DNA from 2 places in the Agromyces sp. G08B096 genome. Region 2 is predicted to be linked to the other one. Evidence: predicted binding sites of a transcription regulator. Region 2 holds the regulator's gene; the other holds the start of a gene.

Region 1 (14,462 bases), 500 kb from region 2:
GCTTTCCCGACCGGTTCTCCGCGTGGGAGCCGAAGATCCGCGAGATGATCCCGCACTACGGGGAGAAGCTCAACGACGATCCGGCCGCGGCGGCCGAGTCGCTCGCGGCGACGGCGAAGGCGCTGCACCTCACCGCCTGAGCCGAAGCGGCAGCGCTTCGGGGCGGTGCGCGGGCGCCGGTACGGCGGATCAGTACTTGACGAGCAGACCTCCCGGTCTGCTATGGTCGTACGGCTATGAAGTGAGCACACCCACCGTCCCGCGCCTGAGGCGCCGTTGACCCGTGGTGTGCCCGTTCCGCTGATCGCGACAGCGTTGCCGTGCACCCTCGCGCACGGCAGATGCCCGGCGGGAGTCATCCGTTTCCGCTCCAGAGGCGGGCGAGCCCTCTGCGCCGTCGCGCGAACCGGTCGCCGACCCGCGTCGCCGGCTCGCCCGCCCGGGAGCACCATCGCGAAAGGGCGGACTTCTTGCCCACTACGATCTCCTTCTCCCACCATCTCCGCGCCGACGGCCTGTCGGTGTCTTACGGCGAGCGACGAGTGCTCGCCGACCTGTCCCTCACCGTGTCGCCGGGCGAACGCCTTGGCCTCATCGGCGAGAACGGCGCCGGCAAGTCCACGCTGCTGCGCCTGCTCGCGGGGCTGAGCGATGCGGACGCGGCCGCGGTGCCGCTGCCGACCGGCGGCGTCCCACCCGAGGTCGCGGGCCGCATCACCCGGCCCTCCCGCATCGGCCTGCTGCTGCAGGAGGTGCCCTTCGCCCCGTCGGAGCGCCTCGACGCCATCCTCGAGGCCGCGCTCGCCGAGGTCCGCGCCATCGAGCGCGAACTCGATGCGGCGGCCGCCGCGCTGACGGATGCCTCGCCCGAGGCATCCGCCCGCTACTCCGCCGCGCTCGACGCCGCCGAGCGGGCCGACGTGTGGTCGGCCGGCGCGCGCCGCGACGAGCTGCTCCAGGGGCTCGGTGTCGCCGGCATCCCGCTCGATCGCACGATCGGCGAGGTGTCGGGCGGGCAGCGGAGCAGGTTCGCGCTGGCCGCGCTGCTGCTCCGCGCGTCCGATGCGCTGCTGCTCGACGAGCCGACGAACCATCTCGACGACACGGCGGCGACGTTCCTCGAGGATCGGCTGCGCGCGTGGCGCGGTCCGGTCGTCTTCGCGAGCCACGACCGCGCGTTCCTCGATCGCGTGGCCACCGGGCTGCTCGACCTCGATCCCGCACGCCGGCTCGCCTCGGGGGCGGTGGCCACGGCTGGCTCCGGGGAGCCGGCCGCCGGGGCGACCGTGTTCGGCGGCAGCTTCTCGGAGTTCCTCCGGGTGAAGGCCGACGAGCGCGCCAGGTGGCAGCGCCAGTACGAGGACGAGCAGGACGAGCTCGCGCGGCTGCGGAGCGTCGTGGACCAGAGTGCGCGGACCGTCGCGCACGGCCGGGCGGCGACCGACAACGACAAGTTCATCCGCCACTTCAAGGGCGAGAACGTCGCCCGCACGGTGGCACGGCGGGTGCGGAACGCCGAGCTGCGCCTCGAGACGCTCGAGCGCGAGCAGGTGCAGAAGCCCCCGCAGGCGCTGGCGTTCACCGGCATCCCGACCGGCGCGCACGCGCTCACCGAGGAGGCGGGGCTGCTCGTGCAGCTGACGGATGCGTCGGTCACCGGGCGGCTGTCGATCGGCTCGCTGCAGATCGCGCCGACCGCGCGGCTGCTGGTCACCGGCGCGAACGGGGCGGGCAAGTCGACCCTGCTCGGCGTCCTCGCGGGGCGGGTGCCGCTCGACGGCGGCACGATGCACCGGCGCCGCGGCTTGCGCATCGGCCTGCTCGAGCAGGATGTGCGCTTCGCCGATCCGGATGCCTCGCCGCGTGAGCTGTACGAGCGGACGCTCGGCGAGCGGCGCGCCGAGCAGGTGCCGCTGTCCTCGCTCGGGCTCATCGCGCCGCGCGATGCCGACCGCCCGGTCGGCGCGCTGTCGGTCGGGCAGCAGCGACGGCTGGCGCTCGCGCTCGTCATCGCGAAGCCGCCGCACCTGTTCCTGCTCGACGAGCCGACGAACCACCTCTCCCTCGGGCTCGCGACCGAGCTCGAGGCGGCGCTCGGCGGGTATCCGGGCGCGGTCCTGATCGCGAGCCACGACCGGTGGATGCGGCGTCGCTGGAGCGATGCGGAGCTCCGGCTCGAGGCGGGCCGTCCGGCCGAAGCGGCGATCGCCGCGGCGGGGTGACCCGTGGGGGCGGGCGGGCGCTCCTCGCCCGCCCGCCCGCGCCTCCGATCCGGGCACGCGAGTCGTCTTGCGATCGATTCGAACATGTGTTCGAATAAGGAAATGCGGTGGAGCGGGCAGGAACTGGGCGTCGATCAGTCCGACGCGCTGCCGGGGCTCGCGCGCCTGAACAACCTGGTCCGGTCGGTGCAGACGCCCGAGTTCGCCGGCATGACCTTCCACGAGGTGCTTGCGAAGTCGGCGCTCAACCACGTGCCCGGCCAGTCGGCGATGCCGTTCGCCTGGACCATCAATCCCTACCGCGGGTGCAGCCACGCGTGCGCGTACTGCTTCGCCCGCCCGACGCACGAGTACCTCGACCTCGACGCCGGCGACGACTTCGACCGCCAGATCATCGTGAAGGTCAACGTCGCCGAGGTGCTCCGCAAGGAGCTCGCGAAGCCGTCCTGGCGGCACGAGCACGTCGCGCTCGGCACGAACACCGACCCGTACCAGCGCGCCGAGGGCCGGTACGCGCTCATGCCGGGCATCATCGAGGCGCTCGCGGCGAGCGGCACGCCGCTCAGCATCCTGACCAAGGGCACGCTGCTTCGGCGCGACCTGCCGCTGCTCACCGATGCTGCGCAGCACGTGCCGGTCGACCTCGCCATGTCGATCGCGGTGTACGACCACGACCTGCAGCAGTCGGTCGAGCCAGGGACGCCGTCGACGAAGGCCCGGCTGCAGACCGTCACGGCGGTGCGCGAGGCCGGCTTCGACTGCGGCGTCTTCCTCATGCCGATCCTGCCGTACCTCACCGACACGCGGGCACACCTCGACGACGCGATCGGCCGGGCGAAGGCGGCCGGCGCGACCCATGTGACGTGGGCGGCCCTGCACCTGCGCGGGTCGGTGAAGCCGTGGTTCATGCAGTGGCTCGAGCGGGAGCATCCCGATCTCGTGCCGAAGTACCGCTCGATGTACTACGGTCGCAACGCGTACGCGCCGAAGGCGTACCGCGCGTGGCTCGCCGAACGCGTCCGCCCGATCCTGCGGTCGCACGGCATGGGCACCCGGGCCCCCGATCCGACCACCGGCGGCGTCCGTTCGAGCGCGCCGCGCGGCAGCCGGGAGCAGCTCGCGCCCGGCCGGCAGCCCGTGCCGACGTTCGCGCCGCCGCCCGACCCGTCGGCGCTCTTCTGAGTCCGGGCTGCGGCCGGTCCGGCCACGGGCGACGGTCCGGTCCGACGCGGCTCATGGCCGGATCGACCGACGCCGGACGAAACCCGACCGCCCCGCGCGTCGCCCCGGTGCGATAATCCGCAGGAGGACCGTATCCGGAGGGACGCATGGCGCTGGGGCTGCCCGGGCATCTTGCTCGCGACGCCCTGAGCCACGCGCTCGACCGGGCGGGGCAGGCGGCGGCGCTCGTCTGCCTCACCATCGCCGTCCTGGTCGGCGTCGTCAGCGCCGTCGCGCTCGACCGGCACGTGGCGTGGGCCGCGTCGGGCGCCGTACTCGTCATGATCGCCCTGCTCGCAGTCCTCTGGTTCGCCCCGACGGTCACGGCGACGGTGGCCTATCTCGTCGTCGGCACCGCGGTGATGGTCGGCGTGACGATGATCGTGATGGGGGAGGACAGCCGCTTCGCGACCTCCAACAACGCGGTGCTGGCACTGCCGCGTGTGGCGATGGTGCTCGTCGGCGGCGCCGGCTCGGGCACCGCGATCGCGGTCACCTGGGCGGTGCTGGGCTTCGGGCTCGGCGAAGCCGCGGCCTTCCTGGGCTGCGCCCTCGTCGGGGCGACGTGGTCGCCCAGCATCGCCGCGCTGTTCGCCCTCGGGCTCGTGCTCACGACCCGTGTCTTCGACGGCGTGAGCCGCAACCGGGGCGCGAGAAGTGACACCGGGCTGCACCGCGCGAGCGAGCAGGCGCGTGAGCTCGCACTGCGACACGACGACGAACTGCGGGCCACGGCACGGCTGCACGACACGGCGCTCAGCCACCTCGTCGCGATCGCCGCGGCCGGTTCGGGCCGCGTGGACGAGCGGCTGAGGGCGGGCATCCGCCAGGACCTCGGTCTCATCGTCGGCCGCGACTGGGCGATCGACCAGCGGCCCGAACCGTCACCGCGTGGCACCCCGACCGCCGACGCATCCGATCCGCCCGGCGGTCTCGCGACCGCGCTCGAGGCGGCGGCCACCGCCGGCGTCACCGTGCGGATCATGGGCGACCTCGGCGCACTCGAGCTGGTCACCACCGCGCGCGCTGAGGCGCTGGACGCGGCCGTCGCGCAGTGCCTCGTCAACGTCGGGCGCCACGCCGGCGTCGCCGACGCCGAACTGGCCATCGGCGTCGGCGGCGGGGAGCTGACTGTGGCCGTCATGGACTCCGGTGCGGGCTTCGAGGAAGACGAGGTGCCGGCCGACCGCATCGGCCTGCGCACCTCGATTCGCGGCCGGATCGAGCAGGTGGGCGGCGGTGTCAGGCTGTGGTCCACGAAAGGCGTCGGCACGACGATCGTGCTCACCGTCCCGATCGGAGCCGCCGAGTGAGACGCCTCAGGCTCACCCAGCAGGAGGTCGACCCGATCGGGGGGGATCTCGGCCGTGTGGATCGCGTCGATCGGTGCGGCGCTCGCCGTCGCACTCTCGATCGCGCTCACCATTGCGCATTGGGGCGAGGTGCGACTGCCGGCCGTGGCCGTCATCGGCATCATGCTGGTCGGCGCCGCGGCCGTCGCCGCCGCGACGGGTACGGCCCCGGCTCGCGCCCCGTTCACGTCGGAACGGCTCGGGCTCGTCGTCACGTTGGCCGTCGGTGCGGCCATCGCCGAGTACGTCTCTACCGCCGGGCACAATCGGTACCTGTACGACGACTACGGTCCCGCCGTGATCGGGATGCTCATCCTCGCGCTCGCGCCGTTCTGCAACTGGACCGCTCTCGCCATCGCCGGCGTCCTCGCCGCCGGGGTGCTCTCCATCCTCGTCGTCGGCGCGGCCGCGACGACCGCCACCGACGGGCCGCTCGCCTCGCTGATCCTCGTCGACGTCGCGGTCGTGCTCGCGCTGACCGCCGCCGCGGCGGTGTACTCGTCGACGATCGTCGACGCCGTCCTCGCCTGGCAGCGCGAGGCCAATCGCGCGGTGCTCCGCCGCGACCAGGAGCTCCGCACCGGCCTCGCCCGCAGCGCGCAGCAGTCCCGGGTGTCAGTGCTCGGGCGCGAGGTCCTGCCGTTCCTCGCGCAGATCATGACGGCCGACCGCATCACCGTCCAGGACGCCGACCGGGCGCGCGAGCTCGCGGAGGCGCTGCGGCGGGCGCTCCGCGCTGGGATCGAGGCGACCTGGCTCGACGACCTCGCGGCGAGCCTCGCCTCGGCGCGAGGCATCCCCGTCGACATCGCCGACCGCGACGGCGACGCCGGGCAGTTCGCCGACGATCAGTGGGCCGCCGTCGCCGCACTGCTCACCTGGCTCGCCGCGGACGAGCGTGCCGCCGCGGTGCGCGTGCGCGCCGAGCGGGATCTCGACGACCCGAACGGCCGACTCGTGATCCTCGCCGAACGCGGGACACGCCAGGTCCGTCGGCGCGAGCTCGAACGATTCGCAGCCGTCGCGAGCGTCGTCGGATTCCGCACGAGGACGGCGATCTCGCGGGAGGAGATCACCGTCGAACTGGACTACGTCATCGAGTGATGGGCCGAGGAGAAGTACGATCGGGTGGGCCGTCCGGCGCACCGCACGCCACAGCACTCGGCGTGCAGCGGGGGAGGGCCGACCGACCGACCGCGAACCACCGAACGGCGCACTGCATGGCCAAGCTCTACTTCCGCTACGGGGCGATGAACTCCGGCAAGTCGACGGCGCTGCTGCAGGCGGCCTTCAACTACGAGGAGCGCGGGCACGAGGTCCTGCTCGCCAAGCCGTCGGTCGACACCAAGGGCGACCGCGACATCGTCTCCCGCCTCGGCGTCACGCGCGAGGTCGACTTCACCATCTCGCCCGACGAACCCGTGCTCGAGACGTTCCAGCACCACCGCACCCGGGTCATCGAGTCGACCGGCCGCGACGTCAGCTGCCTCCTCGTCGACGAGGCGCAGTTCCTCACCGAGGGGCAGGTCGACGATCTGCTGCGCATCGCGCTGCTCGACGGCGTCCCGGTGCTCGCCTACGGCATCCGCACCGACTTCCAGACCGTCGCGTTCCCCGGCAGCCGGCGGCTCCTCGAGGTGTCGCACAGCCTCGAAGAGCTGAAGACCATCTGCCGCTGCGGACGGAAGGCCATCTTCAACGGCCGCAAGATCGACGGCGTCTACGTGTTCGACGGCGACCAGGTCGCGATCGACGGCGCCGAGGTCACCTACGAGTCGTTGTGCGGCGTCTGCTACCTGCAGGAGTCGGGTGGCGTGCTGAACGGGCACCCCGGGCGCTGAGGGCCCGGCCGCGCCGTCGCCATGCCGCCCCCGCCCCTTCCGATCGACACGGTGCGGCAGCATGATGGGGGCAGATCGATGTGCACGGTCGTGAGGGCGGCGGGGGATCGCCGGGCGGGCCGGTCGGAAGCGAGGGCGAGATGACGGAGATCGCGGTCGGAGTGAGCACGGCGGGCGACGCGTGCGAACGCACGGTGCGGTGGGCGGCGCAGCGGGCTGCGGCCCGCGGGTTCCGGCTTCGGCTCGTCCACGTCGTCGACGGGGCCATCGAAGCCACGGGCGATGCGGAGCTGCTGCTCGCCGCCCATACCGCCGCCCGCGACAGCCTCGCTGCCGCCCGTGAGACGGCGGAGCGAGAAGTCGGCGGCGGCGTCGAGATCGTCACCGATCTCGAACAGGGCCAGCCCGTCGAGGTCTTCGAACGGGTGTCGAAGAACGCCGAGCTGCTCGTCGTCGGCAGCGACTGGCACGGCGGCAAGCGTCCGAGTCGGCGCGGCGTGCATAGCCTGCGCATCGCCGCGGCGAGCCGCGCGCCCGTCGCAGTGATCCCAGACATCGACACGAGCGCGCGCCGCGGCGTCGTGGTGGGTGTCGACGGATCCGTCGAGGGGCAGCGGGCGCTCGACTTCGCCGTCGCGGAGGCGATCCGGCTCGATGAGCCGCTCATCGCCGTCCACGCCTGGGACATCGCGGTGATGGTCGGCGGGGAGTACGGGTACGGGGTCGCGATGGTCGGCACCGAGGAACTCGGCGCCGCGGCGGCCGAGGTGCTCGACGAGGTGATCGCACCCGTCGAGGCGGAGCATCCGGAACTCGACGTCGTACGCCGTGTCGTCGCCGGCGATCCGGTCAGCGCCCTCGTCGACGAAGCAGCGGATGCCTCGCTCCTCGTCGTCGGCAGTCACGGCCGCGGCGCGCTCGCCCGATTCCTGCTCGGTTCGGTCAGCCACGGGGTGCTCGCCCACCTCGAGGGGCCGACCGTGGTGGTGCGCTGACCGACGCGGCCGAGGCATCCGCCCGGGTCGACGGCGTCGACGCGGCCCGCGGTCTGGCGCTCATCGGCATGTTCCTCGCGCACGCGGCGCCGGCAGCGGCATCCGTCACCGGCGCTGAGCTGCTCGCGATCGCCGACGAACGTCCGCGCCTGTTGTTCGCGCTGACCGCCGGCATCGCGCTCGGCCTCATCAGCGGAGGCATCCGGCCGATCCCGGCCGCGCCGGGGTTCGGCGGGGGACCGGCGAGGGCGCGGCTCCGCCGGCAGATCACGATCCGCGCGCTCCTGCTGATCGCTCTCGGACTCGGGATCACCTTCGGCCTGGCGCCGCTCGTCTTCGTGATCCTCGATGTGTACGGGGTCGCGTTCCTCGTGCTGCTCCCGCTCCTCTTCCTTCCGCGCGGCGTCGCGCTCGGGGTCGGCATCGCGGGTGCGGCGCTGGCGCCGGGCATCGCGGTCGCCGTCAGCCGGATGCCCTGGGTCGCCGAGGCGAGGCTCGCCGGCTGGGGCCTGCCGGTCGACTGGTTCTTCGCCGGCGCGTACCCCGTGATCGAGTGGGTACCCGTGATGCTCGTCGGCATCGCCCTCGCCAGGTACGGCATCACCCGGCCGCGGCTGCTCGCATGGACCGCCCTGCTCGGCACGCTGGCAGCCGTCGTCTTCCTTCCGCCGGGCGTCGCGCTGCTCCGGCTGGGGGAGCGGCAGCAGACCGAGGTCGTCCTCGCCGACGAGGCGCTCCGAGCCCTCGCTCTCGGGGAGTCGCTGCAGGTGCTCGGCAACGTCGGCGTGTGCGCGCTCATCGTCGCGGCGGCGGTCGCCCTCACCGCGCCGGGCATCCTGAAAGCGGAAGGCGCCCGGCGCGTCGCCGCCGCGATGCTCTCGCCGATCACGGCCATGGGGGCGATGCCACTCACCATCTACACCGCCCACCTCCTCGTGCTCGCCGCCTCCATTCGCGTCGAGAACGGCTACCGCACCGACGACTCCTGGCCGCTGACCATCGGACTCATCCTCGGATCGATGGTGCTCGCCTGGTGCTGGCGCAAATGGATCGGCCGCGGACCGCTGGAGCAGCTCCTGCGGTGGGCGAGCGGGCGGACCAGGCCCGCCTGAGAGAATGGCGGTCAGCATCCGCCCATTGGAAGGGGACCACATGCGCATCTCGGTCATCGGTTGCGGCTATCTCGGAGCCGTCCACGCGTCGGCGATGGCCGAGCTCGGCCATGACGTCGTCGGCATCGACGTCGACGAGCGCAAGATCAGCCAGCTGGCTGCCGCGCGGCCGCCCTTCTTCGAGCCGGGGCTGCCCGAGATCCTCGAGAGCGCGACCGCGAGCGGCCGGCTGCGTTTCAGCACCGACATCGCCGCGGCCGCCGAAGCGGATGTGCATTTCATCGCCGTCGGGACGCCTCAGCAGGCGAGCGGATACTCGGCCGACCTCAGCTACGTCGACGCCGCATTCGAGTCGCTCCTCCCACATCTTCGGCATGGAGCGCTCGTGGTCGGCAAGAGCACGGTGCCGGTCGGCACAGCGGCGAGACTCGCGAATCGACTCGCCGATGCTGCGCCGCACGCCGCGCTCGCGTGGAACCCCGAGTTCCTCCGAGAGGGATTCGCCGTGAAGGACACGCTCGAACCCGACCGTCTGGTGTACGGGGTGGCGAGCGACGGGCACGTCGACGCGACATCGGTCCTCGACCACCTCTACCGCGCTGCGGTGGAAGCCGGCACTCCCCGAATCGTCACCGACTACGCGACGGCCGAGCTCGTGAAGGTCGCGGCGAACGCCTTCCTCGCGACCAAGATCAGCTTCATCAACGCGATGAGCGAGATCGCGGATGCCTCGGGCGCCGACGTCACCGCCCTGGCCGACGCCATCGGCCACGACGCTCGCATCGGACGGCGGTTCCTGAACGCCGGCGTGGGCTTCGGGGGCGGCTGCCTTCCCAAGGACATCCGGGCGTTCACCGCGCGCGCCGAGGAGCTCGGAGTCGGGCACTCCCTCGCCTTCCTCAAGGAAGTCGACCAGATCAACCTCCGTCAACGCCAGCGAGTGGTCGACCTCGCCGTCGCAGCCCTCGGCGGCTCCGCCTACCGGAAGCGGATCGCCGTGCTCGGCGTCACGTTCAAGCCCGACTCCGACGACGTGCGCGACTCGCCCGCGCTCGATGTGGCGGTGCAGCTGAAAGGCCTCGGCGCCGAGGTGGTCGCCACGGATCCCGAAGGCGTGGAGAACGCCCGTCGACGCCACCCGCAGCTGGAATACACCACCTCGATCGACGAGGCCTTGGCCGATGCGGATCTCGTCGTCCTCGCGACCGAATGGCGCGACTACCGTACCCTCGACCCCGCGGATGCCGGGCGCAAGGTCGCGACGGCGCGCATCATCGACGGCCGGAACGCCCTCGATCCGGCTGCGTGGCGAGCCGCAGGCTGGCAGTACCGCGGCATCGGGCGGCCGTGATGACGCCCTAGCCCTCCGCCGCACCACCGGGAAACGCCGAACGGCCCCTCCGAATGGAGGGGCCGTTCACGTGGTCGGGGTGACAGGATTTGAACCTGCGACCTCTTCGTCCCGAACGAAGCGCGCTACCAAGCTGCGCCACACCCCGGCGGCCCGAGGGCCTCCACAAGAATAGCCCATATTCGGCCGGCCTCAGACCACCGCCGCGGCCGCTATGCGGCCGCCCGCAACGTGAGCAGCGTGGCCTCGGGCGGGCAGGCGAAGCGCACCGGAGCGTAGATCGACGTGCCGAGACCCGCCGAGACGTTCAGGAACGCCGACCGCAGCCCATGCCGCCAGACGCTGAGCCCCTTCGCCTGCCGGCGCGGGATGTCGCAGTTCGTCACCAGCGCCCCGAACCCGGGAACGCAGACCTGCCCGCCGTGCGTGTGGCCGGCGAGGATGAGCTGCGCCCCGTGGTTCACGAACGAGTCGAGGACGCGCTGATACGGCGCGTGCGTCACCCCGATGGTGAGCGTCGGCCGCTTCACCGTGACGGATGCCTCGTCGGGCCAGGTCTCATCGGCAAGGGGATCGTCGGCCCGGAGGTCATCGATGGCGCCCGTGATCACGTCGAGCCGGTCGTATCCCTTGTGGGGGTCGTCGACGCCGAAGAACTCCAGCCTGGTGCCGTTGACCTCGAGCGCCGCGGCGGCGTTGTCGAGATCGACCCAGCCGAGCTCGTCGAAATAGCCGTGGAGCGCGTCGATGTCGAGGCGGCGCGAACGCGGGGCGAGTCGAGAGGGGCCAGCGAAGTAGGCGAACGGGTTCTTCGGGACCGGCCCGAAGTAGTCGTTCGAGCCGTTGACGAAGACGCCGGGCACCCCCTGGAAGGCGTCGAACGCGCGGCGGATGCCCTCGAGTCCGCGTTCATGCCCCAGATTGTCGCCGGTGTCGACGATGAGGTCGGGCTTGAGCTCCGCGAGCGAACGCACCCACTCCTGCTTGCCCTGCTGCCACGGCGCCATGTGCAGATCCGACAGGTGCAGGACGCGGATGGGTCGGGCGCCGGCCGGCAGAACCGGCACGTCGACGTGACGCAGCGTCCAGCGCGTGCGCTCGACGAGCGACCCCCAGGCGAATGCGGCCGCCCCCGCCCCGCCGACCGCGAGTGCGGTCCGCGCGACGGGGGAGAGGCCGCGGCGCTCGGTCAACCGTCTCCGTCGGTGTCGCCACCGGGGATGATCGGACCCTCGGTACTCGGCGCGCCGAACGTCACCGTCACGGTCTCGCCCCGCTTGATCGGAGTGCCCGCCGCCGGGTTCTGGCTCGTGACGACCTGGTTGTTCTGGCCGCCACCGCCGCCCTGCATCTTCAGCCCGGCCTGGTCGAGCGCGGCCTTCGCCTGCTGCTGGTTCATCCCGACTACGTTCGGCACGCTCGTGCCCTGGCCGTTGCTGGTGAAGACGCGGACGGTGGCACCACGACCCGCCTGGCCTGAGGGGTCCGTTCCAGTCACCTGGCCGGCCGGAAGGTTCGAATCCTGCTGACCGCCGTCCTCGACGACGAACCCAGCGGCTTCCAGTGCTTGCTTCGCCGCGTCGAAGGACAGCCCCGTCACCTGGGGAATATCGACCAAGACCTGCTTGAACGCGGACTGGTCGGGCTCGGTGAAGTCATTCCCGCCGTACTTGTTATCGGCGAGCTCCATGATCATCGGCCAGATGCGGTGGCGCGCGGTGGCAGCCGGGCCGCTGTCGAAGCTCACGTTGCGCAGATTCGTACGGTCGCTGCCGCCCGTGATATTGCCGACCCACACCGCCGTCGAAGCTGTCTTGCTGGCCCCGACCATCCAGGTGTCGAAGGCATCGTCGGTCGTACCGGTCTTGCCGATGTGGGCGATCCCGGTTCCGGTGTTTGACGCGGTCGCAGTACCGTCACCGCGGAAGGTCTCCTGCATGGCATACTGCATCGCCCGCGCGACTTCCGGGCTCACGGACTGCGTGCAGCTCGACTTCGGCGGGTCGACGGGCGTGCCGTCCGCCTTGGTAATGGACTCGATCGCGATGGGGGTGCAGGTGAGACCGTCATTCGCGATACCGGCGAACGCGGCGGCCATCGTGACAGGGGCGACTTCCTCAGTGCCCAGCACCGCACTGGGGCCGAACGGGATCCGGTTGCCGTCGGCATCGAGGCCTTCGCCGAGCGGTGAGCCGTCGGCCCGGTGGACACCGAATGCCGCGGCGGTCTGCTTGATCTTGCAGAGATCGAGCTGCTGCGCCATGGCCATGAAGGAGGTGTTCACCGACCACTTCGTCGCGTTGACCGCGTTGTTGGCGATCCGCCCGTCGTCGTTTCGCGGGTTGAAGGAGCCGCTCCAGTTGCCTTCACAGCTGTCGGGGAAGCTGGTGAACGCGCGCCGAGACCCGTTGAACGACTCGAGAAGGGAGTGCCCCTCGTTGAGCCATTCGGCCAGGGTGAACACCTTGAACGTCGAGCCCGGCTGCAGACCGCTGGAGCCACCGTACGCATAATCGGTGCTGAGGTTCACAGCCATCGTTTCGGGGTTGGTATCGAGAATCTCCTGGACATTCGTGTACCACTTGTTCTGGGCCATCGCGAGCACCTTGCCGGTGTTCGGCTGAACGGTGACCGCGACCGATCCGACATCGAACCGCTCGTCACTGAACGGGACGTTCGCGGTAATGGCCTCCTCCGCCTTCGCCTGGAGTTCCATGTCGAGGGTGGTGTAGACCTGGAGGCCGCCCTCCTGGAGCATCGTCAGACCCTCGTCCACATCTGGGGTGTTCGGGTCGTCGTAATTGTTGAGGATGATGTTCTTCACGTAGTCGCAGAAGTAGGCGGCTCCTGCGGCGGTCTGGCATCCGGTGCTCGGCTCGGTGATGACCGGTGCCACCGGTGTGGCGATCGCCGCGTCGTAGTCGGCCTGCGCGATCTTGCCGTATTTCAGCATCTCGCCGAGGATGTAATCTCGGCGCTGCTTATTGGCCGCGTAGGGGGTCGGCTCGCCTGCGTCGTTCACGGAAGCGACGCCGTTCTCGGGGTCGTCCGGCCGGTCGAGGCGGAACTTCTCCGGGTGGTTCACGATCGCGATCAGGCTCGCGGCTTCGGCGAGCGACACGTCCGCCGCGGGCTTGCCGAAGTAGTACTGCGCCGCAGACTCGATGCCGTAGACGCGGCCGCCGAATGCCGCGATGTTGAGGTAGCCCTTGAGAATCTCGTTCTTGTCGTACTTCTTCTCGAGTGCGATTGCATACCGCATCTCCTGCAGCTTGCGGGTGATGCCCGCGTTGCCGTCCGAAGCGGTCGCGGCCTCATACGCGGCCTGCTTCTCCTCCTCGGTCTTCGCCTCGCGGATTCCGTTGTTGATGAGCACGTTCTTCACGTACTGCTGCGTGATCGACGAGCCACCCTGCGTGTCACCGCCGAGGACGAACTCGTTCAGCACGGCGCGCGTCGTGCCCTGGATATCGATGCCCCCGTGCTCGAAGAACCGCGGATCTTCGCCCGCGACCGCCGCGTCCTTCACGAACTGGCTGATGCGGTCGAGTGGGACCTCCTCGCGGTTCTCGCTGAAGAACGAGGCCAGCAGCTGCTGCGAGCCGTCCGGGCGCGTCGCATAGATGTCGGTCTTCTCGGAGAGCTCGTTGATGTCGAGATAGTCGGGGATGTTCTCGAACATGTTGATGCTGCTGCTCGCGGCCATGCCGGTCACGGCGATGGCGGGGGTCACGGCAGCGGTGACGAGCACACCGGTGAGCGCGCTCAGTCCGAGGAAGGCGAGAACGCCTGTCGCGGCACCGCTCGTCGAACGATTCTGGGCAGACATATAGTGGAGCCTAACGGAGAAGGCTGGGGAAACCCGCTATGCGGGCTGTGTGCCGGAATCCGGCGCCGACACGCCGACTCCGCGGGGATCCGTACCGGATTTCCGACCGATTCCGCTCACCGAGACGAGGAGCCCATGCCGGCCTGGGAGTACATCACCACCCCGTTGCTGATCCACAACACCGCCGCGATCCTGAACAACTGGGGATCGGAGGGCTGGGAGCTGGTCCAGATCGTGCAGGGGCCCGAGGGCGGCCTCGTCGCGTACCTGAAGCGGCCGGTGGGCGGCGAGTCGTCGACGGCCGCCGCTGCCGGAGCCGCTGCGGCCGCACAGGCCGCGAAGCAGTTCGAGGGGGAGGCGTGATGTCGGCCGAGCAGCGTCTGGCCGAGCTCGGCATCGAACTGCCTGAGGTCGCCGCACCCGTCGCGGCGTACATCCCAGCGGTCGTCTCCGGCCCCTACGTCTACACGAGCGGGCAGCTGCCCTTCACCGCGGGCGCGCTGCCCGCGACGGGGAAGGTCGGCGACGGTCACGGCCTC
Region 2 (14,462 bases):
CGTCGACGCCGTCGAACAGGACGAAGTTCGACCCGCTGCGGTACGGCCGGAAGCCGAGCCGCGCGAGCTCGGCCGAGATGCGCTCGCGCTGCGCTCGGATCTCGTCGACCATCGCGAGCATCTGGTCGGCGTGGGCGAGGGCGCCGAGCGCCGCGGCCTGCGTGAGTGCGGACAGGTGATACGGCAGCCGGACGAGCCGCAGCGCGTCGATCGCCGCGGGGTCGCCGGCGAGGTAGCCGACCCTCGCGCCGGCGAACGCGAACGCCTTGCTCATCGTGCGTGAGACGAGCAGCCTGGGACGGCCGGGCAGCAGCGTCACCGCACTCGGCGTACCCGGATCGGCGAACTCGAAGTACGCCTCGTCGACGACCACGATGCCGCGCGCGGCATCCGCGACGGCTTCGATCGTCTCGAGGGGAAGCGGCGTCCCGGTGGGGTTGTTCGGCGCGCAGAGCAGCACGACGTCGGGGTCGTGCTCGCGGACCGCGGCGACGGCGGTCGCCGGGCTGAGCTCGTACTCGGCGTCGCGGGGACCGGTGACCCACGCGGTGCCCGTGCCCGCGGCGAGCAGGCCGTACATCGAATACGTCGGGGCGAAGCCCAGCGCTGTGCGACCCGGGCCGCCGAAGGCCTGCAGCACGTGCTGGAGCACCTCGTTCGAGCCGTTGGCCGCCCAGATCTGCTCCGGGGCGAGCCCGTGACCGAGGTACGCCGCGAGGGCGGTGCGCAGCTCGGTGAACTCGCGATCGGGATACCGATTCAGCCCGAGGATCGCGGACGCGACCCGGGAGACGATGTCGTGAGCGACCGACTCGGGGATCGGATGCGTGTTCTCGTTGACGTTCAGCGCAACGGGGACGGCCTGCTGCGGCGCGCCGTAGGGCTGCTTGCCGCGGAGGTCGTCTCGGATGGGGAGTTCGTCGAGACTCGTCACCAGATCATGGTAGCCGCGGGGTGCGGCGCGGCCGCGCCGCGGCGTCATGAGTGGACTCGGATGATCTGCGCGGGACTCGCCCGCGCCACGGATCATTCCGGGTGCCTCACCGAGGGCGGTGCGGGTGCCTCACCGAGGGCGGTACGGCCGCGTCAGAAGGATGCCGGCAGCGCGAGCTCCTGCCCGGGCTGGACGACGGCGGAGTCGAGATCGTTGATCCGCAGGATGTCTGCGATGACCTCGCGGGGGTCTTCGTCGGGCGCCAACGACACCGCAAGCTCCCAGAGGGTGTCTCCGTGGCCCACTGTGACCGTCTCGAGCGAAGCCGCCGCGCCGCGCGCCCCGTCGGCCGCCGCCGCGCCGGAGCCTAGGACGACGGCGACGGCCCAGACGACGAGCGGCACCGCGGCCAGCGCCGTGAAGACGGCCCGGCCGCGACGGGTGAGTCGGAGTCGGGTGCGGGGGTGCTCGGACTCGGCCCGGGGCATGACGCCGAGCTGGTCGATGGTGGTCGCGGTGCCCATGGGTCCTCCCGAACGTGTCGTGCCCGAACCTGGAAGCGAAGCTCTGTTCCGAATGTATCTTCGAATACCGACATCTGCAAGCCCTCCGCGTCCATCCCGCTCCCCCGCACGAATGCGCGACACGCTCGAACAGATGTTTGTCGCCCGTGCGCGCGGCGGATACAGTTTCGAATGTCACTGGAATTCGACCAGACACCACCGACATCGGCCGCCGGGCGGCCGCGACGAGGGGCGAGAGCGTGAGCACCGACATCGACCGCACGCGGGAGGCCGCCGCAGGGCGGCGCCGCAAGAGCCTCTCGGCCAAGCAGGTGGCGATCCTCGAGGTGATCCAGCGGTCGGTGGCGCAGCGCGGCTACCCGCCGAGCATGCGCGAGATCGGCGACGCGGTCGGCCTCTCCTCGCTCTCGAGCGTCACGCACCAGCTCAACCAGCTCGAGCTTGCGGGCTACCTGCGGCGAGACCCCAACCGTCCGCGCGCCCTCGAGGTGCTGATCGAGCTCCCCGGCAGCGAGGAACGAGCCACTCCCGCCGGCTCGGCGGCCCCGGTCGCCGACGCCGCGATGGTCCCCCTCGTCGGGCGCATCGCGGCCGGCGTCCCGATCACCGCCGAGCAGCAGATCGACGAGGTGTTCCCGCTCCCCCGTCAGCTCGTCGGCAAGGGCGAGCTGTTCATCCTCAAGGTCGTCGGCGATTCGATGATCGACGCGGCCATCTGCGACGGCGACTGGGTGGTCGTCCGCTCGCAGAAGACGGCCGAGAACGGCGAGATCGTCGCCGCCATGCTCGACGGCGAGGCGACCGTGAAGGTCTTCCGCCAGCGCGACGGCCACACCTGGCTGCTGCCCCGGAACACCGCGTTCGAACCCATTCTGGGCGACGCCGCCGAGGTGCTGGGCAAGGTCGTCGCGGTCCTGCGGACGGTCTGAGCCCCGGTCGCCTGCGCGCTCCCCGGGATCAGTCCGCGGTCGAGCCCGCCGTCGCGAACGCCCCGGCCGACGGCGCCGGCATCGGCAGCGCCTTCAGCCAGCCGATGACGGCCGACATGAAGCCGGCGTGATCATCGCGGAACACGGTGTGGCCCGTCCCCTGCACGGTCTCGACGGTCATCCCCTGCCCGCGGAGCCGGGCGGCCACGTCGCCGGTGATGAGCAGGCTCTTCTCGGCGAGGAGCACGAGGCTCGGCGCCACGAGTCGCGCGGGCGGCACCAGCCGCGTGGTGTCGGAGAAGCCGAGGATGGTGCGCTTGTCCCAGTCGCGGAGCGTCGCGAGCTCGATCTCGACGTCGTCGGCGTGCCACTTCGGGTTCATCTTCACGAGCGCCGAGCGGCGCGGCCGCGGAGCGACCGCGAAGAAGAGCTTGAAGGCGAGACCCCGGAGACCCGTCGGGAACGAGAACGCGGGGTCGATGTAGATGGCCGCGCGCGGCGCCAATCGGTCGGCGACGAGGCTCGCCACGAGCCCGCCGAGCGAGTGGCCCATGACGACGTCCGGGGCGGCATCCAGCAGCGGCTCGAGCGTCTCGACGACGTCGTCGGCCCATCCGGCGGGAGAGTAGCGCTTCGCCCGCGGGCTTCGGCCGTGCCCTGCCAGGTCGACGGCCAGCACCCGGAACTCGTGCGCCTCCAGTTCGGCCGTGACGCGGTGCCAGGCGCGCGAGTCCGACATGATGCCGTGGATGAGGATCGCGGTCCGGGGACCGCTGCCGGATTCGGTGACGGCGAGCTGCATGCGACGACGCTAGCCGCCGCACCTGGGCGCCCGCCCCCAGCGTCCGGTGAAGGCCGTGTGAGGCATCCGGATTCCGGCGTCGGAGACGGAAACGGGGTGCCGCACGATCGGCGCGGCACCCCGTCCGTCGTCTCAGGAGGGCGAGACGAGTCCGTCAGGCGGTGACCGCGACCTCGGCGCGTACCGCTCGCGTCGCCTCGATGATGTGCTCGAGCGAGGCGACCGTCTCCTCGTAGCCGCGGGTCTTCAGCCCGCAGTCGGGGTTCACCCACAGCCGCGATGCCGGGATCTCCGCCACGGCCCGCTCGAGGAGCGAGCGGACCTCCTCGACGCTCGGCACACGCGGCGAGTGGATGTCGTAGACGCCCGGCCCGATGCCGTGATCGAAGCCGCTCGCGGCGATGTCGTCGACGACCTCCATCCGGCTGCGCGCGGCCTCGATCGAGGTGACGTCGGCGTCGAGGTTGCGGATCGCGTCGATCACGACGCCGAACTCGGAGTAGCAGAGGTGCGTGTGCACCTGCGTCGCCGCCGCCGCGCCGCCCGTCGCGAGCCGGAACGAGCCCACCGACCAGTCGAGGTATGCGGGCTGGTCCGCGCGCTTCAGCGGCAGGAGCTCCCGCAGCGCCGGCTCGTCGACCTGGATGACGCGGATGCCGGATGCCTCGAGGTCGGCGATCTCGTCGCGGAGCGCCAGCGCGACCTGCCGGGCGGTGTCGCCGAGCGGCTGGTCGTCGCGCACGAACGACCACGCGAGGATCGTCACGGGGCCGGTCAGCATGCCCTTCACGGGCTTGTCGGTCAGCGACTGGGCGTACGTCGACCAGCCGACCGTCATCGGCTCGGGGCGCGAGACATCCCCCCACAGCAGCGAGGGCCGCGTGCACCGGGAACCGTACGACTGCACCCAGCCGTGCTCGGTGACGGCGAAGCCGTCGAGCAGCTCGGCGAAGTACTGCACCATGTCGTTCCGCTCGGGCTCACCGTGGACGAGCACGTCGAGGCCGAGCTCCTCCTGCAGGCGGATGACCCGTTCGATCTCGGCCCGCATCTCGGCGGTGTACTCCGCTTCGGTGAGCTCGCCCTTCGTGAGGCGTGCCCGGGCCCGGCGGATGTCTCCGGTCTGCGGGAAGGAGCCGATCGTCGTGGTGGGCAGCTCGGGCAGCTCGAGCGAGGCCTGCGCGGCGACGCGCGCGTCGTAATCCGCACGCGCGAAGTCCGCCTCGCCGAGCGCCGACAGCCGCTCACGGACGGCGGGCACGCGGACGCCGGGCGCCTCCGCACGGTCGGCAAGGGCGGTCGTCGCCGCGTCGAGCTCGCCGGCGATGGCGTCGCGACCCTCAGTCAATCCTCGGGCGAGCGTGGCGATCTGCGCCACCTTCTGGTCGGCGAAGGCGAGCCAGCCGACCAGGCGCTGGTCGAGCTTCGTCTCGTCGGCGACGTCGTGCGGCACGTGGAAGAGCGAGGTGGAACTCGAGACGGCGACGCTGCCCGAGAGGTTCGCGAGCGCCGAGGCACGGTCGAAGGCGGCGGCGAGGTCGCCGCGCCAGATGTTGTGGCCGTCGACGACGCCCGCCACCAGCGTCTTCGCGGCGAGGGACTCCTCCGTCGCCGGGTCGAGCCGCTCGGGCACGGTGCCCTTCACCAGGTCGAGGCCGATCGCCTCGACCGGCGTGGCGGCGAGCGCGGGCAGCGCGTCGCCGAGGGCGCAGTAGGGGGCGGCCACGAAGAGCGCCGGCCGGTCCTCGGCTGCGCCGAGCCGGTCGTACGCCGCGGCGACGGCCTCGACGATGCGCTCGGGGGCGTCCTCGAGGCTCTCGCTGACGAGCGCGGGCTCGTCGAGCTGGACCCACTCCGCGCCGGCCCGGGCGAGGTCGGCGAGCAGTTCGGCGTACACCGGCACCAGGTCGGCGAGGCGGTCGAGCGGACGGAAGCCCTCCGGCGCGCCGTCGACGGGCTTCGCGAGCGCCAGGAAGGTCACCGGACCGACGAGGACGGGCCTCGTGAGGTAGCCGGCCGCGCGCGCCTCCTCGACCTGCGCGACGAGTCGCTCTCCGTGCGCGGAGAAGTCGGTCTCGGGGCCGATCTCGGGCACCAGGTAGTGGTAGTTCGAGTCGAACCACTTGGTCATCTCCAGCGGGGCGTCCTCCCCCTCGCCGCGGGCGATGGTGAAGTACCCGGCGAGGTCGACCTGCCCGTCCGCTCCGACGAGGCGGGAGAAGCGCGCCGGGACCGCCCCGACCGCAACGGCCGCGTCGAGCACCTGGTCGTAGTAGGAGAACGACTCGGGGATGGCGGAGTCGGTCCGTCCGAGGCCGAGCTCGGCGAGACGGGCGCGCGTGTCGGCGCGCAGCGCTGCGGCGCGCGTCTCGAGCTCGGCCGCGTCGATCGAACCCGACCAGAAGGCCTCGACCGCGCGCTTCAGTTCGCGGCGGCGGCCGATTCGCGGGTAGCCGAGGATGGTCCCGGTGGGGAAGGCGGAGTGGGTCATCGCTTCGTGGTGTTCCTCTCGTGGGCGTTCCGGCTCGGCCGGGGGTCGTGGACGGTCGTCGACCCGGCGGCCGCCGGGTGGTCGAGGGGGGTACGGGTGCCGGTGTGCGCGAGGCCGATGCGGTCGAGCACGCTGAGCACGGCCTCGTGGCGGTTGAAGGTGTACAGGTGGAGGCCGGGCGCCCCGCCAGCGAGCACGCCATCGGCGAGCTCGGCCGCGTACCGGACCCCGAGCTCGGCCTGCGCCTCGGGGTCGGGCTCGATCTCGAGGTCGATGGCGAGCTGCGCTGGCGGTTCCACGCCGGTCAGCTGCGTGAGCCGGGCGAGCCTGGCCGGGGTCGTCACGGGCATGATGCCCGGCAGGATGGGGATCGTCACGCCCGCGGCTCGGGCCCGCTCGACGAAGCCGAGGTAGTCGTCGGCATGCCAGAACAGCTGGGTGATCGCGAGATTCGCACCCGCGACCTCTTTGGCGAGCAGCGCGTCGACGTCTTGACCGAGGGTGCGGGAGCGCGGATGTCCCGTCGGGAAGGCCGCGACCGCGACGCGCTCCGGTCGGGGCCGATCGCGGATCTCGGAGACGCCCGGCAGACCCGGGATGCCGACCTGTCCGAACGGCTCGCGCTCCTCCTGCACCCGGTGGATGAGCTGGACGAGCTCCGCGGCGCTGCCGAGGTCGCCGATGCCTGCGTCGGGGTCGGCCCCCGCCGGCGGATCGCCGCGGAGCGCCAGGAAGCTCGTCACGCCCGCGTCGAGGAACTCCCGCACGAGCCGGTTCGCCTCCGCGTGGGAGGAGCCGACGCAGGTCAGGTGCGCCATGGGCTCCACGTCGGTGTGCTCGAGCATGTACCGCAGCACGGTCAGCGACCGCTCCCGCGACGAGCCGCCGGCACCGAACGTCACGGAGATGAACGCCGGCTTCGCTTCGGCGAGCCGGTCGATGGTGCGGCCGAGGGCGAGCGCCGCGGCATCCGTCCGCGGCGGGAAGAGCTCGAACGAGATCGGCGGACGACAGTCGCCGCCGTCGGTGTCGCTCGCTGCCATGTCGCTCCTGCCGGACTCCTGCCGCCGGGGCGGTGGCCGCGCGGCAGGCCGCGCGACCCGGCCGTCACGGCGGGTCGGTCTCGCGGGCGGGTGCCGGGCTCGGCGGTCGCTCCTGGCGGTGGGCATCCGGCCCGCCGCCGTCGATCAGGAGCGACGATACGCCGTCGCGACGCGCGCGACGAGCATTGTGACGGCGGGTGACGGATGCCTCGAGCGCTGCGCTCGGCCGCCTCGAGCGAGCTACGCCAGGGCCGTCGCGGATGCCGTGAACTCGGCCAGCTGGGCGGCGAGCTCGGGCGAGGCGAGCGCCACGATGCGAGTGCCGTCCTCGACGTAGTCCACGGAGAGCACTCGTCCGGTCTCGTGCAGCGTCGACACCACGTCGCCGCGGTCGTAGGGCACGAGCAGGTCGATCTCGACCGCGGGGTCGGGAAGCATCCGGCCGATGGCGGCGAGCACGTCGGCCACGCCCTCGCCGGTGCGCGCGGACGCGAACACGGCGTTCGGTTCGAGGCCCTGCAGCACCAGACGGTCTTCGGCGGTCACGAGATCGGCCTTGTTGAAGACGACGAGCTCTGGGATGTCGCGCGCCCCGACCTCGCCGATGACGTCGCGGACCGTCGCGATCTGGCCCGCCGGGTCGGGGTGGGCGGCATCGACGACGTGCACGATCAGGTCGGCGTCGCCGACCTCCTCGAGCGTCGAGCGGAACGCCTCGACGAGCTGGTGCGGCAGATTGCGGACGAACCCGACGGTGTCGGCGATCGTGTACACGCGCCCGTCGGCCGTGGTGTTGCGGCGGACGGTCGCATCGAGGGTCGCGAAGAGGGCGTTCTCGACGAGCACGCCGGCGCCCGTGATGCGGTTCAGCAGGCTGGACTTCCCGGCGTTCGTGTACCCGGCGATCGCGACCGACGGCACCGCGTTGCGACGGCGGTTCGCGCGCTTGGCCTCGCGCGCCGGCTTCATGCCGACGATCTGCTTGCGCAGCTTCGCCATGCGCGAGTGGATGCGGCGGCGGTCGAGCTCGATCTTCGTCTCACCGGGGCCTCGGCTGCCCATGCCGGCACCGCCGCTGCCGACCTGGCCACCGGCCTGGCGCGACATCGACTCACCCCAGCCACGGAGGCGCGGGAGCAGGTACTCGAGCTGCGCGAGCTCGACCTGGGCCTTGCCCTCGCGGCTCTTGGCGTGCTGGCTGAAGATGTCGAGGATGACGGCCGTGCGGTCGATGACCTTCACCTTCACCGCGTCCTCGAGCGCACGCCGCTGGCTGGGTGCGAGTTCGGTGTCGGCGACGACGGTGTCTGCGCCGAGCGACGCCACGATGTGGCGGAGCTCCTCGACCTTGCCGCGGCCGAGATAGGTGGACGGGTCGGGGTGCGGCCGGCGCTGGAGCACGCCGTCGAGGACGCGCGCGCCAGCGGTCTCGGCCAGTGCGGCGAGCTCGCGCAGCGAGTTCTCCGCGTCTTCGAGCGAGCCCTGGGCGTAGACGCCGATCAGCACGACGTTCTCGAGTCGCAGCTGCCGGTACTCGACCTCGGTGACATCCTCGAGTTCGGTCGACAGCCCGCCGACGCGGCGAAGCGCCGCGCGCTCCTCGCGGTCGTACTGCTCGCCGTCGGCGGAGGCATCCCATTCGGGTGCGTCGGTCTCGTGCTTCTGGATCGAGGTCGCGGCTGCGGCGCCGAAGCGCGAGACGCCGGCACGGCTCTCGGCGTTCCGGAGGACGCGGTCGACGGCGTCGTCGGCGGTCTCGTGTTCGGCGTCGTTCATTGCTCTCCAGCCTACTTCGGAATGGTGCGATAGGTTCCCCGTATGCCCCAGGATCACTACTTCTCGTCGAGCCCCGCCGCGCCCGGAGCCCTTCGGGAGATCCGGGTGGAGCTCGGCGGACGCGAGGTCGTCGTGGTCACCGCGCCCGCGGTGTTCAGCCCCGATCACCTCGACGGGGGCACCCGCGTGCTGCTCGACACCGTGCCCGAGCCGCCGGCCACCGGCCACCTGCTCGACCTCGGCACCGGCTGGGGACCCATCGCGCTCGAACTCGCGATGGCCTCGCCGGATGCCTCGGTGTGGGCGCTCGACGTCAACGAGCGCGCCCTCGACCTGGTGCGCCGCAACGCCGCCCGCCTGGGCCTCTCGAACGTCAACGCCGTGACCGCGGCGGATGTTCCCGCCGACGTCTCGTTCGCGGCGATCTGGTCGAACCCGCCGATCCGGGTCGGCAAAGCGGTCCTCCACGGCCTCATGCGCGAGTGGCTGCCCCGCTTGGAGCCCGGCGGTTCGGCGTTCCTCGTCGTGCAGAAGCACCTCGGCGCCGACTCGTTCGAGCGCTGGCTGGCCGGCGAGTTCGCCGACGGCTACGCGGTGGCCCGCGTCGAGTCGTCGAAGGGGTTCCGGGTGATCGAGGTCACGCGAGACTGAGCACGCCGTCGAAGACGAGCTCGGCCGGCCCGGAGAGGGCGACATGCTCCCCGTCTTCGGCGCGGAACACGCGGACGCCCAGCACCCCGCCCGGCACCTGCACGCGCCAGTCGTTCGGCGCGCCGGCACCCGCCCAGTGCCGCACGGCGAGCGCCGACGCCACGGCCCCGGTGCCGCACGACAACGTCTCGCCGGAGCCGCGCTCGTGCACCCGCATGCGGATGCGACCCACCCCGTCTTCGACGAGCGGCTCGGCGGGCACCACGAACTCGATGTTGGCGCCCGCGGCCGGCTCGGGGTCGAGCACGGGGACGTAGCCGAGGTCGAGCCCCTCGAGCTCGGCGTCGTCGGCGAGGGCGACGACGACGTGCGGGTTGCCGACGTCGATGCCGAGGCCCGGCCGGGCGACCGGCAGGTTCTTCGCGCGGACCAGGGGTTCCGTGCCGTCGAGGCACCAGACGCCGAGGTCTGCCTGGAAGCCGCCCGCTGCCCGCGAGACGCGCTTCACGCCCGCCCGGGTGCCGATCGCGAGCTCGCCGCCCGGCGGAAGCTCGGCGAAGCCCTGGTCGAGCAGGAACGACGTGTAGACGCGGATTCCGTTGCCGCACATCTCCGACACGGTGCCGTCCGCGTTCCAGTAGTCCATGAACCAGACGGCGGACGCGTCCTCAGCCAGCGCGGCGGCTCCCGCGTCGAGGTTCGCCGAGCGCACCGCGCGGATCACGCCGTCGGCGCCGACGCCGAACCGGCGGTCGCACACCGCGGCGATCTGGGCGGGCGTGAGCTCGGTGTCCCCCTCGGGGTCGGCGAACAGCACGAAGTCGTTGCCGGTGCCCTGCCCCTTGGTGAACCTCAGATCGAACGGCATGCGGCTCAGTCTATGGCCGCCAGGCGGGCGAGCTCGGCCGTCCGGGCGCCGGGGTCGTCGGCATCGACGACGACCTGGTCGGGGTACCGCTTGAACCAGCCGACCTGCCTCCTGGCATAGGTGCGGGTGAGTTGCTGCGTCTCCGCGATCGCGTCGGCACGGGTCATCCGCCCGTGCAGCTCGGCCAGCGCCTGCGCGTAGCCGATCGCCTTGCGGGCGGTCACTCCGCGTTCGATGCCTGCCGGAAGGAGGCCTGCGACCTCGTCGACGAGCCCGTCGCGCCACATCGTCTCGACACGGCGGTCGAGGCGCTCCACCAGCGTCGCCCGCTCGCTGCGGAGGTGGATGACCCGGTGCGGACGCCAGGGCGTCGGCTCATCGGGGAGGCGAGCCGCCTTCGGCTCCCCGGTGAGCTCGATCACCTCGAGCGCGCGGACGATCCGGCGCCCGTTCGCGGCATCGACGCTCGCGGCGGTCTCGGGATCGATGCCCCGCAGCCGTGCGTGCAGCAGACCGGGCCCGAGCTCGGCGAGCTCGACCTCGAGGCGAGACCGGATCACGGGATCCGTCCCGGGGAACCGGAAGTCGTGGATGACGCTCGAGACGTAGAGCCCAGACCCGCCGACGAGCAGTGCGACGCCGCCGGATGCCTCGATCCGCTCGATCTCCGCCCTCGCCGGCGGCTGGTAGGCGGCCGCGGAGGCCTCCTCCGTGACGTCGAGGACGTCGAGCAGGTGGTGGGGCACGCCTCGTCGTTCGCCGAGCGGGAGCTTGGCGGTGCCGATATCCATGCCGCGGTAGAGCTGCATAGCGTCGGCGTTCACGACCTCGGCGTGCCGGCCGGCGCCCGCGAGCGCGTCGGCGAGGTCGAGCGCGAAGGCCGACTTGCCGGTGCCCGTGGCGCCGACGATCGCGAGGAGGGTCACGTCAGCGCTGGGCGTCGGTGGGGTCGTAGATCGGCATGGTGCCCACGCCGGGGGCGACCAGCGGCTCGCGCGCGACCCGGAGCGACGGCAGACCGAGCGAAACGCGGCCGGGCGCGGAGCCGGCGGAGCCGGACGCGGGCACGCCGCAGCTGTCGGCCTGCTGGCGGTCCCACGCGTCGCCGGCGCGGGTGCGGCGGATCGCGAGCGGGGCGCCGTCGACCGAGTCGGCGAGGAGGTGGAAGGGCGCGGCCTGGGTGATGGCGACCGAGACGACGTCACCCGGGCGGGGAAGCTCGGAGCCCGCGGGCACCTCGAAGTGGACGAGTCGGCTGTCTTCGGCCCGGCCGCTCAGTCGGTGGGTCTCGGCGTCCTTCTTGCCCTCTCCGGTCGAGACCAGCACCTCGACCCGGCGCCCGACGAGCCGCTGGTTCTCCTCCCACGAGATGCGCTCCTGCAGGGCGATGAGCCGGTCGTACCGCTCCTGCACGACCTCCTTCGGCACCTGGTCCTCCATCGTCGCCGCAGGCGTGCCCGGGCGGATGGAGTACTGGAAGGTGAACGCGGAGGCGAATCGGGCGGCCTCGACCACGCGGAGCGTCTCCTGGAAGTCCTCCTCCGTCTCGCCGGGGAACCCGACGATGATGTCGGTCGAGATCGCGGCGTTCGGAATCTTCGCCCGCACGCGGTCGAGGATGCCGAGGAACTTCTCGGAGCGGTACGACCGCCGCATCGCCTTGAGCACCCGGTCGGAGCCGGACTGCAGCGGCATGTGCAGCTGCGGCATGACGTTCGGCGTCTCCGCCATCGCGTCGATGACGTCATCGGTGAACGCCGCGGGGTGCGGGCTCGTGAACCGGATGCGTTCGAGACCGTCGATCTGCCCGGCAGCGCGGAGGAGCTTGCCGAACGCGTGGCGGTCGCCGAACTCGACGCCGTAGGAGTTGACGTTCTGGCCGAGGAGGGTGACCTCGATGGCCCCGTCGTCGACGAGTGCCTGGATCTCGGCGAGGATGTCGCCCGGTCGACGGTCCTTCTCCTTGCCGCGCAGCGACGGCACGATGCAGAAGGTGCAGGTGTTGTTGCAGCCGACGGAGATGGAGACCCACCCGCTGTAGCTCGAGTCGCGCTTGGTCGGGAGCGTCGAGGGGAAGACCTCGAGCGCGTCGAGGATCTCGAGCTGCGCTTCGTCGTTGTGCCGGGCACGTTCGAGCAGGCTCGGCAGCGAGCCCATGTTGTGCGTGCCGAACACCACGTCGACCCAGGGCGCCTTCTCGAGGATGACGTTCTTGTCCTTCTGGGCGAGGCATCCGCCGACTGCGATCTGCATCCCGGCGTGGCGGCGCTTGACTCCGGCGAGGTGGCCGAGGTTGCCGTAGAGCTTGTTGTCGGCGTTCTCGCGGACGGCGCAGGTGTTGATCACGACGACGTCGGGCTCGGCGCCGTTGGCCGGCACGTACCCGGCGGCTTCGAGCGACCCGGACAGCCGCTCGGAGTCGTGCACGTTCATCTGACAGCCGAACGTGCGCACCTCGTAGGTGCGGGGCGCGGCGTCGCTGACCTCGACCGACGAGGCCTCTCGGAGGGTGCTCATGATCGCCCCAGTCTACGAGGGTTCGCCGCCACGACCCATTTCGTCGGCTTCGGCGTCGCCCACGAGGGCATCCGCGACGGCCTCGCGGATGACTTCCCCGGTGTATCCGCGGCGCTGGAGGAAGGCGGACAGGCGCCGCTCGGCCACCCGCCGGTCGAGTCCGGCGAGTTGGCGCGACCGGCGCCTGGCGACCTGCAGGGCGTTCTCGCGCTCGAGTTCGGGATCGAGCTCCTCTACGGCGGCACGCGCGGCGGCGGGGTCGACGCCGCGTCGTCCGAGTTCGGCGAGGATCGCGCCGCTGCCCTTGCCGCGCCGCGCCGCGTTCGTGTGCACGAGCTGCTCGGCGAGCCGGACGTCGTCGAGGTAGCCGAGACGCTCGTAGCGCTCGATCCACTCCTCGATCTCCGCCTCGTCGAGGCCGTGTTCGGCGAGTACGGAGCGCACCTCCGCGACCGACAGCGATGAGCGCCGGAGGCGACCCACGACCAGCCGGTCGATCCGTGCGTCGCGCTCGGCCCCCGTCTCGTCTGCGGCCTCGGAGTCGTCGTCGGTGCGAACGCCGCGCACGCTCGCCGAGCGGAGGCCGCGCCGGCTCCCCCGCGATGGATGCGCGCCGCGCGCGTCGGCGCCAGGCCGGCCGCCGGCCTGTGCACCTGGCTCGGAGCCCGACTCGGACACCGCCGCGTCGTCTCCGGCGCGCGCCGTCGATCGAGGGCGGCGGACGTCCCCCGCTCCCGCGTCGACCCCGGGCGTCGCCCAGGGCAGATAGGTGACCGGGGCGAGGGCATCCTCGTTCGAACGCTCGTGCACGGATGCTCCTCTCCCCGGTCTCCTGGATGGTGCGCTGGCGGCGCTCAGGCCCCGCGGCGCTTGGCGTCGAGCGACTCCACGTTCGACGCGGCCTGCTGCTGCGCGGCCGACGCGCCCGCGGCGCCGATGCCGAGCTTCACGAGGATCTTCTGCTCGATGTCGGCCGCGATGTCGGGGTTCTGCAGCAGGAAGTTCCGCGCGTTCTCCTTGCCCTGGCCGAGCTGGTCGCCGTCGTAGGTGTACCACGCGCCAGACTTCTTCACGATGCCCTGGTCGACTCCGTAGTCGATGAGCGAGCCCTCGCGCGAGATGCCGACGCCGAACAGGATGTCGAACTCGGCCTGCTTGAAGGGCGGCGCCATCTTGTTCTTCACGACCTTCACGCGCGTGCGGTTTCCGACCGCCTCGGTGCCGTCCTTCAGGGTCTCGATCCGGCGGATGTCGAGGCGCACCGACGCGTAGAACTTCAGCGCCTTGCCGCCCGCGGTGGTCTCGGGGCTGCCGAAGAACACCCCGATCTTCTCGCGCAGCTGGTTGATGAAGATCGCGGTGGTCTTGGTCTGATTGAGGCCACCCGTGAGCTTCCGCAGCGCCTGCGACATGAGGCGGGCCTGGAGACCGACGTGGGAGTCGCCCATCTCGCCCTCGATCTCCGCACGCGGCACGAGCGCCGCCACGGAGTCGATCACGACGAGGTCGATCGAGCCCGAGCGCACCAGCATGTCGGCGATCTCGAGCGCCTGCTCGCCCGTGTCGGGCTGGGAGACGAGGAGCGAGTCGATGTCGACGCCGAGCTTCTTGGCGTAGTCGGGGTCGAGGGCGTGCTCCGCGTCGATGAAGGCGGCGATGCCGCCCGCGCGCTGCACGTTGGCGATCGCGTGGAGGGTGAGCGTGGTCTTGCCGGAGGACTCCGGACCGTAGATCTCGATGATGCGTCCGCGGGGAAGGCCGCCGACGCCGAGCGCGACGTCGAGGGCGATCGAGCCGGTCGGGATGATTTCGACCGGTGCGCGCTCCTCGCTGCCGAGGCGCATGACGGAGCCCTTGCCGAACTGGCGGTCGATCTGGGCGAGCGCGGTCTCGAGGGCTTTCTCGCGGTCTGCGGGTGATGGCATTG

The links. Region 2 encodes LexA, which represses DNA repair genes until DNA is damaged. Its sites were predicted from a motif close to TCGAACANNTGTTCGA; they were not measured.
Region 1: ABIQ69_RS12475 (Rv2578c family radical SAM protein) is a predicted target of LexA. The motif match lies at 2,301-2,316, and genes of this name have one in related genera.

What each region holds. Positions count from the first base shown of each region.
Region 1 is NZ_CP158374.1:2,575,393-2,589,854, reverse strand. It holds gene ABIQ69_RS12485 (malate:quinone oxidoreductase) at 1-140, shown strand, start outside; gene ABIQ69_RS12480 (ATP-binding cassette domain-containing protein) at 471-2,222, shown strand; gene ABIQ69_RS12475 (Rv2578c family radical SAM protein) at 2,325-3,404, shown strand; gene ABIQ69_RS12470 (ATP-binding protein) at 3,551-4,756, shown strand; gene ABIQ69_RS12465 (hypothetical protein) at 4,811-5,899, shown strand; gene ABIQ69_RS12460 (thymidine kinase) at 6,016-6,636, shown strand; gene ABIQ69_RS12455 (universal stress protein) at 6,777-7,631, shown strand; gene ABIQ69_RS12450 (heparan-alpha-glucosaminide N-acetyltransferase domain-containing protein) at 7,562-8,743, shown strand; gene ABIQ69_RS12445 (UDP-glucose/GDP-mannose dehydrogenase family protein) at 8,784-10,094, shown strand; tRNA gene ABIQ69_RS12440 (tRNA-Pro) at 10,166-10,242, opposite strand; gene ABIQ69_RS12435 (metallophosphoesterase) at 10,307-11,287, opposite strand; gene ABIQ69_RS12430 (transglycosylase domain-containing protein) at 11,284-13,923, opposite strand; gene ABIQ69_RS12425 (hypothetical protein) at 14,059-14,286, shown strand; gene ABIQ69_RS12420 (RidA family protein) at 14,286-14,462, shown strand, end outside.
Region 2 is NZ_CP158374.1:2,074,173-2,088,634, forward strand. It holds gene ABIQ69_RS10040 (histidinol-phosphate transaminase) at 1-934, opposite strand, end outside; gene ABIQ69_RS10045 (LysM peptidoglycan-binding domain-containing protein) at 1,087-1,458, opposite strand; gene lexA (transcriptional repressor LexA) at 1,710-2,387, shown strand; gene ABIQ69_RS10055 (alpha/beta hydrolase) at 2,416-3,189, opposite strand; gene metE (5-methyltetrahydropteroyltriglutamate--homocysteine S-methyltransferase) at 3,344-5,680, opposite strand; gene ABIQ69_RS10065 (methylenetetrahydrofolate reductase) at 5,677-6,723, opposite strand; gene hflX (GTPase HflX) at 6,964-8,499, opposite strand; gene ABIQ69_RS10075 (methyltransferase) at 8,542-9,150, shown strand; gene dapF (diaminopimelate epimerase) at 9,137-10,018, opposite strand; gene miaA (tRNA (adenosine(37)-N6)-dimethylallyltransferase MiaA) at 10,024-10,944, opposite strand; gene miaB (tRNA (N6-isopentenyl adenosine(37)-C2)-methylthiotransferase MiaB) at 10,946-12,535, opposite strand; gene ABIQ69_RS10095 (regulatory protein RecX) at 12,548-13,345, opposite strand; gene recA (recombinase RecA) at 13,390-14,460, opposite strand.